3 regions of the Rhizobium sp. USDA 3886 genome follow, and region 2 is predicted to be linked to each of the others. Evidence: riboswitches for the same ligand, from Rfam matches in the RefSeq annotation. Region 2 holds a riboswitch; each other region holds the start of a gene.
The links. A riboswitch is a leader RNA that binds a small molecule or an ion and turns the genes downstream of it on or off. The one in region 2 is predicted to bind thiamine pyrophosphate.
Positions count from the first base shown of each region.

Region 1: linked by a shared signal. The riboswitch ahead of thiM (hydroxyethylthiazole kinase) and the one ahead of thiB (thiamine ABC transporter substrate binding subunit) in region 2 are both predicted to bind thiamine pyrophosphate.
Region 3: linked by a shared signal. The riboswitch ahead of thiC (phosphomethylpyrimidine synthase ThiC) and the one ahead of thiB (thiamine ABC transporter substrate binding subunit) in region 2 are both predicted to bind thiamine pyrophosphate.

Region 1 is NZ_JBWCDC010000003.1:1,316,225-1,320,000, reverse strand. Features, by position in the region: gene ACZ9BX_RS29240 (hypothetical protein) at 1-108, shown strand, start outside; partial or broken gene ACZ9BX_RS29235 (hypothetical protein) at 215-495, opposite strand; gene ACZ9BX_RS29230 (hypothetical protein) at 560-1,495, opposite strand; gene ACZ9BX_RS29225 (hypothetical protein) at 1,673-1,990, opposite strand; TPP riboswitch at 2,353-2,449, shown strand; gene thiM (hydroxyethylthiazole kinase) at 2,501-3,304, shown strand; gene thiE (thiamine phosphate synthase) at 3,301-3,776, shown strand, end outside.
Region 2 is NZ_JBWCDC010000001.1:3,275,560-3,279,335, forward strand. Features, by position in the region: gene thiP (thiamine/thiamine pyrophosphate ABC transporter permease ThiP) at 1-307, opposite strand, end outside; gene thiB (thiamine ABC transporter substrate binding subunit) at 307-1,329, opposite strand; TPP riboswitch at 1,378-1,489, opposite strand; gene ACZ9BX_RS16610 (MDR family MFS transporter) at 1,545-3,083, opposite strand; gene ACZ9BX_RS16615 (MarR family winged helix-turn-helix transcriptional regulator) at 3,201-3,746, shown strand; gene ACZ9BX_RS16620 (thiamine diphosphokinase) at 3,768-3,776, shown strand, end outside.
Region 3 is NZ_JBWCDC010000003.1:1,449,775-1,453,550, reverse strand. Features, by position in the region: gene thiO (glycine oxidase ThiO) at 1-238, opposite strand, end outside; gene thiC (phosphomethylpyrimidine synthase ThiC) at 240-2,066, opposite strand; TPP riboswitch at 2,159-2,270, opposite strand; gene ACZ9BX_RS29855 (transporter substrate-binding protein) at 2,603-3,736, shown strand; gene ACZ9BX_RS29850 (ANTAR domain-containing response regulator) at 3,733-3,776, shown strand, end outside.

The sequences.
Region 1 (3,776 bases), on a different contig from region 2:
CAGCCGACCATGCCGAACAATGACCTTCTCGATCTTCGGCGCCCGCTCGTCATCCATGCCGCCGGCGGCCTCGTCGTATTGCTCGTGACGACGGCGCTGTCGGTGTAAAAGCCGCGCGGAATGACCCGATACGGGTGGCGCAGACATCACCCACCGCGAGCGGCCGCGCATGAGCCGCCATTCCCCGCCTGGTTCGACGTTCTTCTCTGCCTTGGAACCCCAGTGGCGGCGCATAGAAGCGTCGCACCGTATCTTCGTTGGAAAGCAGGCAGAGGTGATAGGCGCCGTCGGGCGACTCCCTTGTCTGTGGCTGTCGGATAAGGAAAACGTGTCTGCGCGTCGCCCGGGGCGAACGGCGTTGGACGAAATCCTCTGCAATCGCCGCTGTCACCGTCTCCGTTGCAACAGAACGGCTCTCAGGAAGCCCGACGGCGCTTCATGGGCGTGGACGGCCGTGGCAAACGCCATCCCGATCGCCGCAAGTGTCATTCGCATGGCGCGTCCTGGCTTTCACGTGCGTCGTGGAACGCGCCAGCCTCCACGATCCCGACAGGATTCGTCACTTGCTTCCGTCGAACGGATCGGCCAGCGCCGCCACCGGGCGACTTATCGGATACTTGATGACGGAGACCTTCTCCGCGAACTTGACGTCGCCGTTTTCCTTGAGGAGCGTGCGGAAGCTTGAGTGCATGCCGCCATCCTGATAGGCGAGCGGCGTGAAGCTTTTGGCGGCCAGTTCCCGGTATTTCCGATCGTCGGCGGACGATTTGGCCACGACCGCCGGATCGGATGGATCGATGCGCTCCGGGCATGCCGCGAGCGGATCGCCAGGATCGCCGTCCTTGAATTCGGCGTCGAAGACGTACTTCCTGCTACAGGCGGCGACCCTCGGCTCGCGTCGCCGAACTTCGAAGATGTCGTAGCCTTCCTTGAGGTTCTTCCAGAAGGCGAAATTCGGGTCGTCGCGATGTGCTGCCAGGTTCTTCGGCGTCATGCGAAATGGATAGGCCTGGACCTGGAGCGCTTGCTGCCCGCCTTTCAAGGCCTTCTCGACCACGGCGTAAATTTCCCCCACTCCCTGGTCGGTCAGCGCAAAGCAGCCCGACGACGAGCAGGCGCCATGTACCATCAGGGCCTCGCCGGAATAACCGAGTGCGGCTTCCAGACGGTTCGGATAGCCGAGGTTGAAGGAGAGATAGAATTGCGATTTTGGATTAAGACCTCCCATCGAGACGCGGTAGAAACCCTCGGGCGCCTGTCGGTCTCCGGTCTTCGTCTTGGGGCCAAGCTTGCCCGACCAACGGCACATCGGATAGACCTTGAGCAACGCGTATTTGCCGCTGCCGTCGACTTTCCAGACCTCCAGTTCGCTTTCCATCTTGAAGATGCGCACGAGGACTGGACTTTCCGGCTTCATGCCTTTGGCCCGCATGCTGGCCAGCAGCTTCGGCGGTACGTCGTGCGACGGCTCGCCGAGACCGTCGAGCGACTGCATGCAGCCGCTGAGGGCCACCGCGACGACGGCAAGCGCCAACCCGCGAAGGTATCGCCGGCCCCGGTTTATTTGATGCTGAACATTAAAAAACGTATTTAACTCACTGTTGTGGCTTATAAATATCGACATGCTGAGAGTCATGCCCTTCCTTCTTGTCTGGATTCGAGCGAACGGAAATCAGACGGAGGCAATCGGGGGGCGCTGCTCGACAGGTTCGAGAACGCCCGCAAAGGCAATGGCAGCGATAACGCCAAACGCGACGGCGTCCGGCTGCGAATAAAGGAGATCGGGAGCCTGTGCGACGATGCCGTCCTGCTGACAGTGCATTCCCGAAACAGATCGGCCGTCACCGCGATGGTGTCCATCGGAGGTCGAAGGGACACCGACGATGACCTGGTCGGCGCGGGCGCGATCGACTGGCGCGGCGATGCAGGGCGAGGCAAGCGAACCCAGCAGCATCATGGTCGCGACAAAGACGTTGATCAACAGGCGCATCGGCTCGTTCTTGCAGGGGTCATCCCTGATTCAGCGTCGTCATAATGGTGAAGTTTGCCTTTTCGGTCAACGAGAAGGCCCGAGTTTCCCATCGCAGCCTCTCGACGTCCAATGGTGGCAGGACTCAACCTGCCCCAAACAAGGTCCAGGACAACTGCGGTTGTTCATCCCGCCCGTCGACTATCTTTCTGTTGCCTGGTTTCTCCTCTGCGTGCCGAGTACCGCCTGGCCGCGGCATCGCGATCACCTCGCTGCTTGCCAACGCGCCAGCAGTCTTCCAATCTCTGGCCAGCTGCGGTCACAAGCCAGCCATGCACTTTTTTCAGGGTGACAGATCGGCGTTTGTCTGCGAAGAAGATCACAATGAGAGACAGGGGCGTTCGTTGCGAGACGGGCTGAGAAGTACCCTTCGAACCTGAACCGGATAATGCTGGCGGAGGGAGTCGCTCGGAGCCTTCGGTCTTGCTGTGCCTGGCTCCCGGCGTCTCTGCCCCGCCGGAAAGGGGCAAAATGCCGAAACAAAATTCGCCAGGAAGACTGGTCACGGCAATGCGCGCAACGCCGCCGCTCGTTCATTGCATCACCAATTATGTCGCGATGAATATCGCCGCCAATGTCCTGCTTGCCGCAGGCGCCTCGCCCGCCATGGTCCATGCCGAAGAAGAGGCCGGCGAGTTCGCCGCAATCGCCGGCGCGCTGACGATCAATATCGGCACGCTTTCGGCGAGCTGGGTGAAGGGCATGCACGATGCAGCCAGATCGGCGGCAAGAAACGGCAAGCCTTGGGTTCTCGATCCGGTCGCCCATTATGCGAGCGGTTTCCGGCGCGAAACAGTGGCTGGGCTGATCGATCTCAATCCCACAATCATTCGCGGCAACGCATCGGAAATCATCGCGCTTGGCGGAGCCGAAAGCCGCGGCCAGGGCGTCGACAGCCGCGACACCGTCGAGCAGGCGGAAGAGACGGCACGCGACGTCGCTATTCAATATGGCGCTGTGGTCGCCGTCACCGGCGCGGTCGATTTCGTCACCGATGGCGCAAACGCCGTGCGCATTGTGGGCGGATCACCGCTGATGCCCCAGGTGACGGCGCTTGGTTGCGCGCTCACCTGCCTCGTCGGTGCCTTTGCCGCAATAGCGCCTGAGGAGCCTTTCGATGCCACCGTCGCGGCACTGGCGAGCTTTGCCGTCGCAGGTGAAAAGGCAGCTGCGCTCGCAGACGGCCCCGGTTCCTTTTCATGGCGCTTCCTTGACGCACTTGCTGGGCTTGACGGCACGACGCTCGATGCAGCGGCGAGGGTGACGCCGGTATGAAGCGCTTCGATCTTTCCCTCTACCTCGTTCTCGACCCGGACCTGTGTGCAGGAACCGGCATGGTCGCGACGGCCCGCGCCGCCGTTTCAGGCGGAACGACGATCGTGCAACTGCGCAATAAGCAGGCCGGTACGGCAAGCCTGATCGAGACCGGCCGTGCGCTGAAAACCGCGCTTGCCGGAACCGGCGCCCTTCTGATCGTCAACGACGACGTCGAGGCGGCTATAGCGGTCGATGCGGACGGGTTGCATATCGGTCAGGACGATCTGGCCACCCGCACCGCACGCGAACGGATCGGACGGTCGATGATCCTCGGACTTTCGGTGGAGACCGAGGAATTGGCAGCGGCCGTCGATCGGGCGGTGGTCGACTATGCCGGCATCGGACCCGTCTTTGCCACATCGACGAAGCCGGATCACAAGCCTCCGATCGGCATTGATGGATTGTCAAGGCTGGCGAAAGCCTGCCCCGT
Region 2 (3,776 bases):
GCAGCCCCATTGGAATCGCCATCAGACGGATGATCCAGATGCGGCCTATAAAATGCGGCTGGCGAGCGAGCGCGCGTGCAACCGGAATTGCTAAGGCGATGGAAAGTGCGGTTGAAAGCAGCGCTTGCAGCAGCGTGAAGCGCAGCACACGCAGAAGATAAGGATCGAAAAGAATGCCGGCGATGGCCGATCCCCCGCCGGCAATAAGCAACGAGAATGCTGCCAGGCCGACAAACAACGTGACTGCGGCGAGGCTGATCACCCCGCCGGTCAATGCACGCTGCCGTTCAGCCGCGGTCTGCAGCATCAGTTCACGCTCATCGCTGCGAGCCACTCGTCGATCCAGGCCTTGCGGTTCCTGGCGACGTCGTCAGGGCTCATCGAGAAGGTCTTGGCCGGATTGACGAGCTTGTTAAAGGCGTCCGGGAGCGGCTCAGAGGTTGCGGAAACGGGCATCATCCAATTGTTCGTCGGGATGGTATCCTGGAAGGCGGGTGTCACCATGAATTTCAGGAAATCGCGAGCGAGATCCTTGGTCGGCGCATTCTTCAGAAGACCTGCGACTTCGATCTGGATAAAATGGCCTTCAGAGAAAGCTGCGGCCTGATAGCGATCGGTTTTTTCGACGACCATATGGTAGGCTGGGGACGTGGTGTAAGAGAGCACCATCGGTGCCTCACCCTTGGTGAACAGGCCATAGGCTTCGGACCAGCCGGGCGTGACCGTCAGGATGCGGTTCTTGAGTTTAGCCCAAGCTTCCGGCGCCTTGTCGCCGTAAATGGATTTGATCCAGAGCAGCAGGCCAAGACCGGGCGTCGAGGTTCGCGGATCCTCGATGACGATCTTCTGCGCGGGATCGCCCTCGACCAGATCCTCCATGCTCTGCGGCGGGTTCTTGATCGTCTGTGTGTCGTAGATGATCGCAAAGTGGCCGTAGTCGTAGGGAACGAAGACATCGTCCACGAAGCCGCCCGGCACCTTCAGAGCGCCGGCATTGACGCCGCTTGCGTCGAACAGGCCGGTTTCCTTGGCTTCGGTGATGAGGCTCGTGTCGATGCCGAGGACGACGTCAGCTTTGGTGGAGACCCCCTCGAGCTTCAAGCGCGAAAGCAGTGCGACGCCATCGGCAACGCTGACGAAATTGACCGTGCAGCCGCATGTCTTCTCAAAAGCCTCCTTGACCTTAGGTCCAGGTCCCCATTCGGACGTGAAGCTTTCATAAGTATAGATGGTGAGCGTCTTTTCCGCGGCGTGCGCGGCAGACAAGCCAAGCGTCGCGGCGAAAAATGCTGCGGTCAGCGAAGAGATGATCGATGTGCGGCCGGACATGGCACGCCTCCTCCTTGAGTTTCGTTTGAACGGGAAAAGGGCGTTGCCGAATGTCACGCGTCTAATCCCTCCGCCGGTGTTAACCGGATCAGGTTCCGCGGGTTGGCTCGAAGCCTCTCAGCCGGATGTCTTTGGACACGCGGCACCCCGTTAGAGCGTCGGCAGATGTATCGTCATGAAGTCGCTGTGACAAGGGCGAAGCGGAGCTTCTGCGCCTATTCGGCAGCTTCGGCGGCCGCTGTTGCCGGGCTTATCTCTTCACGCGTTCGAGGGAGCTGAACCGGCCTCAGCATGAGTGCCGCTGCAAGCCCTATCAGGGCAATGGCGCAGGAGGTCATGAAGAGCGGCATGAAGGCTGCGGCATAAGCATCGGCGACAGCCAGGCGGCTTGCTTCGGGAAGGGCAGCCATCATCTTCGGCGTCAGTTGCTCGACATCGGCAACAAGCGGAATGGAGTGGCCGATTTTTGCAAGCTGCGAGCCGATAATCGCGCCATAGATCGAAATGGCGATCGAGGCGCCGCCCATTCGCGAAAGGGTCACAGAGCCGGTCGCGGCGCCGACATCACCCGCAGGAGCTGCATTCTGCACGCCGATCACCGGCACCTGCTGAGCGAGACCGATGCCGATCCCATGTATCATCATGAGCGCCCCGATGAAGGCGATCGGCGTACCCGCATGAACTTGCGAGAGCGTGGCGAAGGCGACCGCACTGCACGAGAAGCTTGCAACTGCGAAGGGTTTGTAGCGTCCTGTCTTCGAGATGATCCGCCCGGCGGAAAGCGAACCGCAAACCAGCCCGCCCGTGAGAAGAATGAAGAGCAAGCCCGCCCGCGATGGCGAAAGGCCCGTGGTCGTCTGCAGAAACAGCGCAAAATAATTCACCATGCCGATCGCGATTCCACCACTCATGACGGAGATCACCAGCAAGAGGCTGAAGGTCGAATTGCGAAAGAGCGGCAGCGGCAGGATCGGCTCGGGCGCACGACGCTCCACAAAAACCCAGGCGATCGCGCAGATGGCGCCGAAGCCGATGATGCTCAGACTTAAAGGCGAAACGAGAGAGCCGAAAAGTTGGCTGCCATCGGCCGTCAACACAATGCTCGTCGTTGTCATCGCCAAAAGTGCTGCGCCGGCGTAGTCGATCTTCGGGCGGCGATGCGGCTTGCGGTAGGGTAGCATGAAGGCAAGGCCCGCGAGCACCGCAAAGCCGATTGGCACATTGATGAGAAAGATCGAACGCCAGCCGAAGAGGTCGCTCATCATGCCGCCAAGAACTGGACCAACGGCGCTCGACGCCATCAGGACGAGGCTGGAGTAACTCTGGTAGCGGGCTCTTTCGCGCGGTTCGAAGAGATCGGCATTGACGGCAAAGATTGAAACCATAATGCCACCACCGCCAAGTCCCTGCAGAATGCGAGCAGCAATCAGCGTATTCATCGATACGGCCAAACCGCATACGGCCGAGCCGATGGTGAATATGGCGACTGACGTCATCATCACATATTTGCGGCCAAACAGATCGCCGAGCTTGCCGTAGACCGGCATGACGGCGCTGAGCGACAGCAAATAGGCCGAGCCGATCCATCCGAAGCGTTCCAAATGGCCGAACTCGCCGACGATCGTTGGAAGTGCCGTCGAGACGATCTGATTATCGAGCGTCGCCATGAACATGGCCGTCATCAGGAAAAAGAAGAGTATGAGCCGCCGCCGGTGATCCGTCACGAGCGGCGTGGGCACTGTTTGCATATCCATGAAAAAATTGTTCCGACTTTTACGGGTTGTTTATGTGCCTATGGCATATAAATGTCAATGGCATGCGAATGACACAAGCATGTTCTCATTTGGCAAACGCTCTGTTATGATTCATATATGAGCGAAACCGCGTCCCAACTTGATGAATCCGACGCCACTTCTCTTGATGTGGACGGCGTTCCCCGCATTGGCCGGAGCATGACCCGCATGCGCCTGATGACCGGCCGCCGGCTGATTGGGCGGCTGGCGATCCAGAGTGTGGCGCCGGGTCTCGAACTCTCCCATCTCGATGTTTTGGATGCGATCCGCAGGGCCCAGCCGGCCGGCGAAGTCACAGTTGGCGCGATCGCCGAGATGCTGCGCATCGACCCATCTCGCGCAAGCCGCGTGGTCGCGGATATGGTCGGACGCAACGTGCTTCGCCGCGAGGCATCGCAGGCGGACGCACGGCGCATCATCGTCGTGATGACTCCGCTTGGACAGCGGCTTCTTTCGGAAATCAAGGCGCAGAAGCTGTCGATCGTTTCTGAGATCGTGGCCGATTGGCCGAAAGAGGATGTGGATACCTTTGCCGCGCTCTTCGAGCGTTTCATCGGCGGCTACGAAAAGGTCTTCCTGTCGCGCGACAAGGATATGCCCGGCCGACCTGCCCCTTTCCCTTGACCCCCGCTTTGCGCTATGGGCATGCCCATG
Region 3 (3,776 bases), on a different contig from region 2:
GCACCTCTCCCGGCACCATCACATCCCATCGGTCGGCGGCATCGAGGCCGCGCAGTAGCACAGCCTCGCCAGCACTTTCCCGCTCGCACCAGGGCGCCAGCATCCCGCCGGCGAGCCAGGATGCGGCGCGATCTAGACCTTCATTCGGATCCACGACTGTAACGTGGGCGCCGCGGCTACAAAGCTCATGCGCAACGGTGAGGCCGGCGACGCCGGCCCCTTTGACAAGCACGCGCATCTCAGTCGTCCGAATGCTGAAGGGCTTCGACCGGCATGTAAAGATCGCCGCCCTCGCGGTATTTTGCCGCCATCGCGTCCAGCCCCTCCTTCTGCGCTTCAGCGCGGATGTCATGCGAAATTCGCATGGAGCAGAATTTCGGGCCGCACATCGAGCAGAAATGCGCGACCTTGTGGGCCTCCTTCGGCAGGGTCTCGTCGTGGAAGGAACGCGCAGTTTCGGGGTCCAGCGACAAATTGAACTGATCCTCCCAGCGAAACTCGAAGCGGGCGCGCGACAGCGCATCGTCCCGCAGACGGGCGGCCGGGTGTCCCTTGGCGAGATCAGCGGCGTGGGCTGCGATCTTGTAGGTGATGACGCCGGTCTTCACGTCGTTACGATCGGGAAGACCCAGATGCTCCTTCGGCGTGACATAGCAAAGCATCGCCGTTCCGAACCAGCCGATCATCGCAGCCCCAATACCTGAGGTGATGTGATCGTAGCCAGGTGCGATATCGGTCGTCAGCGGCCCGAGCGTATAGAAGGGCGCCTCGCCGCAGACGGCAAGCTGCTTGTCCATGTTTTCCTTGATCTTGTGCATCGGGACGTGCCCAGGCCCTTCGATCATCACTTGGCAGTCCTTCGACCAGGCGATCTTCGTCAATTCGCCAAGGGTTTCGAGTTCGGCGAATTGCGCTGCATCGTTGGCGTCGGCAATCGAACCGGGGCGCAGGCCGTCGCCGAGCGAGAAGGAGACGTCATAGGCTCGGCAGATGTCGCAGATCTCTTCGAAGTGCTCGTAGAGGAAACTCTCGCGGTGGTGATGCAAACACCACTTCGCCATGATCGACCCACCGCGCGAGACGATGCCGGTCACACGGTTGACCGTCAGCGGAATGTAATGGAGGCGTACGCCGGCATGGATCGTAAAATAGTCGACTCCCTGCTCGGCCTGCTCGATCAGCGTGTCGCGATAGACCTCCCAGGTGAGGTTCTCGGCAATGCCTTCGACCTTCTCCAGCGCCTGGTAGAGCGGCACCGTGCCGATCGGCAGCGGTGAGTTGCGGATGATCCATTCGCGGATGTTGTGGATGTTGCGCCCCGTCGAAAGATCCATGACGGTATCGGCGCCCCAGCGCGCCGCCCAGACCATCTTTTCGACCTCTTCGGCCATCGACGAAGTGACGGCGGAATTGCCGATATTGGCGTTGATCTTAACCAGGAAGTTCCGGCCGATGATCATCGGTTCGGCTTCCGGATGATTGATGTTGGCAGGGATGATCGCCCTGCCCGCTGCCACTTCCTGCCGGACGAATTCCGGTGTGACGTGGTCGGGGATATGGGCGCCGAAGCTTTCGCCGTCGCGGACCGTGGGCTCGCCCTGCGCTTTACGGCCGAGGTTTTCGCGGATGGCGATAAATTCCATCTCCGGCGTGATGATGCCGGCGCGCGCGTAGGCAAGCTGGGTGACAGCCTTGCCGCCTTTGGCCCGCAGCGGCTGACGCTGGCCTGGAAATTCGGGCGTCAGCCGCTCTCCACTGGCAAAGCCGTTGTCTTCCGGCCGCACATGGCGGCCGTCATAAGCCTCGACATCGCCGCGGGCGAGCACCCAGTCGCGCCGAAGCTGAGGCAAGCCTTCCTCGATACGGATGTCAGCGCCCTCGATCGTATAGGGGCCGGAGGAATCGTAGACGATGACCGGCGGTTCGCCCGAAGTCGGATGGACGCTGATTTCGCGCATCGGCACGCGGACGTCAGGATGAATCTCTCCTGGAATGCAGATCTTCCGGGATGCCGGCAGAGGGCCGGTGGTAACGGTCGGGGTGAGGTTCTTTGCGGCAATGTTCATGGTTTGAGGCTCCAAGTTGCGATTGGAGACCCAGTCCTCAGCCGGAATGATGGAAAGACGCCGGCCCGGATTACACGCGTGAATCCAAAGCCTTTTAAGCGCTCGCACCGTCCCTACGCCAGTATGAACTGGATCAGGTTCAACGGGTCACTGCGCACGTCAGCAGTATCTCAGCCCCTTGCCGGGACCCCCCTGGTGAATGAGGAAAGGTTAGAGTCGGGTGTTGCTGGTGTCAAGACGAAGGGATGGCTGCTCGGCCTTCGCCTTGATCGGCGGCCATCTCCAGACCGGTTCAAGCCCCAATGTCAATGACTTCAATGTGGTCCTGATGGAATGGGAGCCCCTCTCAACAAAAGCAGAGCCTGCATGTCTGGCGCCCTTGACAAGCCGAACTGCCTGTATTTTATTCACGCCTGCGGATTAGGCAAATTGCTGCCGCGATCACATGACTTCGATAGTCGCCGGGCAGTTTTGCCCCATGACGCCCCATCGCCGATGGGACCGCGTCGTGGGGCTTTTGGTTTTTGGGGTTCCGCATGAATGAAGCGCTGAAGGTCGGCATTCTCTTTTCGACGACCGGACCCTACGGATCGATGGGCCGCGACGCGCGCGCCGGCGCAGAGTTTGCGATGGAGGAGTTTGCAGAAGCAGCCGGGCGGACGATCGAGCCGGTCTTTTTTGATCCGCATGCCGATCTTGCCGCCTACCTCGCAGGCGCCCGCCACCTGCTGCGCACCGGATGCCGCCATATCGTCGGGACGATCACGTCCGCCGCGCGCAAGGAAGTCATTCCGCTTGTGGAAAAACATGACGGACTTCTCTGGTACATGTGCCCCTATGAGGGTTTCGAGGCAAACGAGAACGTCATCTATCTCGGCGGCTGCCCAAACCAGCACCTGATCCCGCTCTTCGAACACCTGATCCCGCGTTTCGGCGCCCGCCCCTATCTCGTCGGCGCAAACTACGTCTGGGGCTGGGAGATGAACCGGCTCGCCCGCGAGCTTATCACCAATGCCGGCGGCGAAACTCTCGGCGAACGCTATCTGCCACTCGAAGAAACCGCGGTCGACCGTATCGTCGCCGATATCGAGCAGCGCCGTCCGAGCTTCATCCTCAACAATCTGATCGGCCCTTCGAGCTATGCATTCCTCGAGGCAATCAAGAAGCTCGGCGACCGCGATCCGGCCTTTGGTGCCGAAAACTGCCCGGTCGTCAGCTGCGACCTGATGGAATGCGAGCTGGATGACATCGCGGCGGGGGCCGCCATAGGCCAGCTTTGCGCCGCATCCTATTTCGACAATCTCGGCACGCCGGAAAACGCCGCATTCAAGGTTCGCGTTGCTGCGCAACATGGCGCGGCGCGCCGCGTTTCCGGCGTCTTTGCCAGCGCCTATACGGCCGTCAGGCTCTGCACCGACTCCATCCTCGCTGCAGGCGGCGACGAGCCGGCAGCTGTCCGCCGCGAGCTCTATGGCAATGTGTGGCCGACGGTCTTTGGCGCACTTTCGATCGATCCAGAGACAAACCATGCAGCGCTGCCGTTTCACCTCGGCCGCATCAATTCGGAAAACGGCTTCGATATCGTCACCTCCCGTCCCCCGCTCGCCGCCGACCCCTATCTTACTGGACGTAGCAGGCAGGCAGCGCCGAGACTGCGGGTGGTGTCATGAGAGACACGCCTAATTTCACAGGCTGGCATGTTGCGGTCAT